DNA from 2 places in the Cohnella sp. GCM10012308 genome. Region 2 is predicted to be linked to the other one. Evidence: riboswitches for the same ligand, from Rfam matches in the RefSeq annotation. Region 2 holds a riboswitch; the other holds the start of a gene.
What was found. Region 2 has a riboswitch for ZMP and ZTP ahead of ACFOTD_RS14150 (bifunctional 5,10-methylenetetrahydrofolate dehydrogenase/5,10-methenyltetrahydrofolate cyclohydrolase). Riboswitches for the same ligand answer to the same signal wherever they lie in the genome.
Positions count from the first base shown of each region.

Region 1: it holds a riboswitch for ZMP and ZTP, as region 2 does, so the genes downstream of both, rpiB (ribose 5-phosphate isomerase B) here and ACFOTD_RS14150 (bifunctional 5,10-methylenetetrahydrofolate dehydrogenase/5,10-methenyltetrahydrofolate cyclohydrolase) in region 2, are expected to answer to the same signal.

Region 1 covers NZ_JBHRYU010000007.1:49,503-51,877, forward strand. Annotated here, with positions in the region: gene ACFOTD_RS10790 (hypothetical protein) at 1-144, opposite strand, end outside; gene ACFOTD_RS10795 (SLOG family protein) at 214-828, opposite strand; ZMP/ZTP riboswitch at 931-1,012, shown strand; gene rpiB (ribose 5-phosphate isomerase B) at 1,102-1,560, shown strand; gene ACFOTD_RS10805 (TIGR01440 family protein) at 1,584-2,177, shown strand.
Region 2 covers NZ_JBHRYU010000010.1:134,147-136,521, forward strand. Annotated here, with positions in the region: gene ACFOTD_RS14140 (hypothetical protein) at 125-481, shown strand; gene ACFOTD_RS14145 (DUF1801 domain-containing protein) at 532-930, opposite strand; ZMP/ZTP riboswitch at 1,067-1,151, shown strand; gene ACFOTD_RS14150 (bifunctional 5,10-methylenetetrahydrofolate dehydrogenase/5,10-methenyltetrahydrofolate cyclohydrolase) at 1,242-2,105, shown strand; gene ACFOTD_RS14155 (cyclodeaminase/cyclohydrolase family protein) at 2,102-2,375, shown strand, end outside.

The DNA of each region.
Region 1 (2,375 bases), on a different contig from region 2:
CTGTCCGGGCGTAAAGCCTTTGGCCAGCAGCTTGCGCACGCTCTCGGCGCGGCCGGCTTCTATGCCTTTTTCTTTTCCCTTTTCCAGACCTTCCACGAGACCTTCTTCATAACCCCAGCGCTTCCATGCAGGCATCAATTCCATTACGCGTTCGGCCTCCTCCGGGTTGCGAGCCTGCAGCTCGCGCGATATTGACGCAACGCCCGGCTTCCATCAAATCTCTTCGTTCCATTCCGGACCCCTGTCCTCGTAATTCTCCGCCTCGGCCATCCCGTCCGCCATTTCGTACTGCTCCTCGTTCGCGGCACTCTGAATGTCCTCCGAGCTGACGGATAGATAGAGGTAACCGTCCTCGCGGTTTTTGCGCAGCGCCTTTTCCTTCATAAACTTCGGGCTGGCATCCCCGGCTTCCTCATCGTAAACGAGAATGATGCCTTCCGTTTTGCGGAGGAGCAAATCGTCGCGCGCGGCGAACTGCCACGGTCCATTGTAAGGCTGCTTGCTCACGGCACCGTAAAAGTCTACATCCTTCAGGATGCCGCGGTAATATTCCTGCTTGTCCTCGCTCCACTTTTCCTCCTGGCCCTCGAAGGCCGTCAGGATCGACAGCCGCAGCTGCGGATACTCCTTTTTCAGCGCGATGACCGATTCGCAAGCCCACAGATCGACGCCGTATTGGCCGGGCGTGATGACCCATTCGAGACCCTCTTCGACTAACGGGATTAGCTTGGATTCGATTGCCTTGCGTATAAAAGGAATGCCCTTGTGTTTTTGTCCGAAAATGCCGAGCTCGTGCGCCCGGTATCCGGTAATCAACAGATTGTTCATGCGAGCTCCTTACTGAACCGTCATAAGCATTGATAACGTTGATTATAGTCTATTTTCGATTGACTTCGGCATTTTCCTTCGCTATGATGTAGCTACAAGTTGCAGTTCCGGTGTAACTGGCGACACAAGTGGGATTAACCACAGTGGAGCACCGGAATGTCGGCCGGTCGCCTGGGCAGAGAGCAGCGTGCTTTAAGCATGCGTGCTCTTTTTCGTCTTTTTTCGGCAAATTCGGTATAATACAACTGACAATCAAGGGAGGTAGGTACAGTCATGATCATCGCCATCGGCGCCGACCACGCGGGCTATCGTCTCAAGGACGTCATCGTCCCGTTCCTGGAAGCGCAGGGTCACCAGATTATCGATCTCGGATGCCATTGCGGGGATTCGGTGGATTATCCGGATTATGCCGTGCCCGTATGCGGCAAGGTCGTCAGCGGGGAAGCGGACAGAGGCATTCTGATCTGCGGCACCGGGATCGGCATGTCGATCGCGGCGAACAAGACGCCGGGTATCCGCTGCGCGCTCGTGCACGATTTGTTCTCGGCCAAGGCCACGCGCGAGCACAACGACACCAATGTACTGGCGATGGGCGAGCGCGTCGTCGGACCGGGCGTAGCCGAGGAGATCGTGCGCGTCTGGCTGGACACGCCCTTCTCCGAAGGGCCTCGCCATGTCGGACGCCTGAACAAGGTCAAGGCCCTTGAAGAGCAGCAGGCACTCCACCCTTGAACGGAAGCGGAGGCGCATAGCGAATGACTGACCGTAACCAAGCTTTGCCCGTCTCGGGGCAAGTCGAGCAAGCGTTGGCTGAACTGGCCGAAGCGGCTGCGCTGGGCGCCGGACAGATCGTCGTGCTGGGCGTCAGCACGAGCGAGGTGCAAGGACGCCGCATCGGCACGTCCGGAGCGCCGGCCGTCGCCCGGGAGATCTACGAAGGGGTGCGGCGCGTCCGCGAGCGGCAGGGGTTCGAGACGGTATGGCAATGCTGCGAGCACCTGAACCGCGCGCTCGTGACCGAGCGAAGCTTGGCCCTGGCCCGGGGCTGGACGATCGTATCGGCCGTGCCCGTGCCCAAGGCCGGCGGCTCCATGGCCGCTTACGCTTTCAGTCAGTTGGCGGATCCATGCCTCGTCGAGGCGGTAGCCGTCGATGCGGGCCTGGATATCGGGGAAACGCTGATCGGCATGCACCTGCGCCCGGTTGCCGTGCCGGTAAGGCCATCCGGCCGCTGGATCGGGGAAGCGCGGGTGACGATGGCATACGCGCGGCCCAAGCTGATCGGCGGCGAGCGCGCGGTATACGCAAAGACAAGCCGGGAGGCGCCGCCTTCCGGCACGTGCGACTGAGCAGCCGCCGCTCGGCCGGCGACAGCCTCGGCAGCCGGACCGCTCGGCCGTCGGACATGCGGAAGACGGGAATCGCTCGATTAATCCCAATTAACCTCTATTAACCCTGAGCTAAGCAGCTATCAGGCGCGCAAGACGCCGATTCGTCCCGCCCGATCGGAAATAACTGCAAATATGCAGCTTATGTAGCGGGATGAC
Region 2 (2,375 bases):
TCTATCACACGGCAACCCTCCGTTCCCTAAAGTACATTGATTCTAACACACGGCGCCTTGAAATGGCAAACGTTGTTATACGGGACGTGGCTTGCGCGGACTATCGCCTCTCCTAGTGAAGGCGATGACGGTCAGATCGCTCGTGCGCGGACGATCGCCTCTCCTGGTGCAGGCGATGACGGTCAGATCGCTCGTGCGCGGACTATCGCCTCTCCTAGTGAAGGCGATGATGATCAGATCGCTTGTGCACGGACTATCGCCTCTCCTAGTGAAGGCGATGATGGCCAGATCGCTCGTGCACGGACTATCGCCTCTCCTGGTGAAGGCGATGATGGCCAGATCGCTCGTGCACGGACCATCGCCTCTCCTAGTGAAGGCGATGACGGTCAGATCGCTCGTGCGCGGATCATCGCCTCTCCTGGTGAAGGCGATGACGGTCAGATCGCTCGTGCGCGGACTATCGCCTCTCCTGGTGCTATGATCTCCTCGCGACGCGGCGCTCCGAATACCCGGCAAGCGAGCCCCGCGCCTTCAGCACGTCGCCTCAAGCCAACGCCGAATGACGCTTGTCAATTCGTCCTCTTTTTCCCTCACGTCGTTCATGCTGACGAGCTTGACGATCGCACGGTCGTCGGCCGCCCACTCGAGCAGCCTCGACGGGTCCTCGCCCAACGCCTCGCGGATATTCAGATTGTTTTTCTTGGCGCCGGCATGAAAGATAAGCCGGATCATCCCCTTGCCCTGCAGATTAAAGGTGAACCGGTCCTCTCCAACCAAGCTGTAGCTGGGCGCGTTCCACTTGATCCCCTCGGCGAGCCGGGCATCCGCACCGCGCACAATGCCGCGCAGCGCCTCGATCTCACGCTTCATCGGGTGCTCGAGCTTGTCCATAAAGTCGTTCACCGTCGCTGCTTCCAGATCCTTTGGCATCCGCCGCGCACTTCCCTTCATCCGCAAGTGACTGTCGCAAGTTTTATTTTACCATCCTCTTCCTATTCCCGGTATCGTTTCGCGCGATCTTCGGCAGTTTTCAACTGCTGCCTTGTCTGTTACTATATAAGGCAATAAAGCTGCATGCGACTGGCGAGATCAGTGGAATCGACCACGAGGGAGCATGCGGCGGGACCCTTCCGTTCGCCTGGGAGAAAAGGATCCGCGAGCAAGACTCGTATGCGCATACGAGCCTGCTCCGGGTCCTTTTTCGTTTAAAAATCGGCATTCCATTAAAGGAGGACCACGGTATGGCGACGATTATGAAAGCAAAGGAAGCGGCGGAACGCATCTACGACGACATACGCGCACGCACGCAGGCGCTCAAGGAGGCCGGCACGCAGCCGCAGCTGGCCGTTATTCTGGTCGAAGGAGATCCGGCTTCCGCGTATTACGCGCAGGCCAAACGAAAAATCGCGGACCGGCTCGGCATCGACTATCGCCTTCACGAGCTGCCGGCGGACGCAACCGAAGCTTCGCTCTTGCAGCTGATCGCCGATTGCAACGCGGATTCCGCCGTCCACGGCATCCTGCTGGAGCTGCCGCTGCCCGCCCATTTGTCCGCGCGCCGCATCGAGCGGGCGATCGCGCCGGCCAAAGACGTCGACGGCGTCACGCCCGCCAACAAACTCGCCGTCGTCACGGGCGAAGCCGGCCTCTACCCGGCCACGCCGCAGGCTTGCATCGCGCTCGTCAAGCATTACGGCTACGCGCTCGAAGGCGCCGACGTCACGCTGATCGGACGCGGCCAGACCGTCGGGCTGCCGCTCTTCCATCTGCTGCAGCGGGAGCAAGCGACCGTCACCGTCTGCCACTCCCGCACGCCGGATATCGCGGCGCACCTTGTGCGCGCTGCGTTCGCCTTCGTCGCCGTGGGCCGCCCGGATACGGTGACCCCCGGCATGGTCCATCCTAGCCTCGTCCTGGTGGACGCCGGCATCAACGAGCTCGAAGACGGCAGCATCGCCGGCGATTCTGCCGCAGGCGCGGGCGATCGCGCCGCAGCATACTCGCCGGTGCCCGGCGGCGTCGGCACCCTGACGACCGCGATCGTGTTCAGGAACTTGATGGATGCGATCGATTGGCAGCAGCAAAAGGAGGCGATCGGCGAATGAGCGACATCTCGTGGGATCAATCGATTCGGAGCTTCGTTGGAAGAGCGGGCAGCGCGGACCCGACGCCCGGCGGCGGCAGAGTAGCCGCAGTGGTGGGCGCGCTGGGGGCCGCGATGACATCGATGGTCGGCCGGCTGTCGCAAGGCGACAAGTTCGCGGCGATCCGGCCGCAGATCGAAGAGACGCTCGCGGAGATGACCCGCCTGAGCGCTGAATGCGAGACGTTGATGCACGCGGATATCGCGTCGTTCGACCGGTACATGAGCGCGC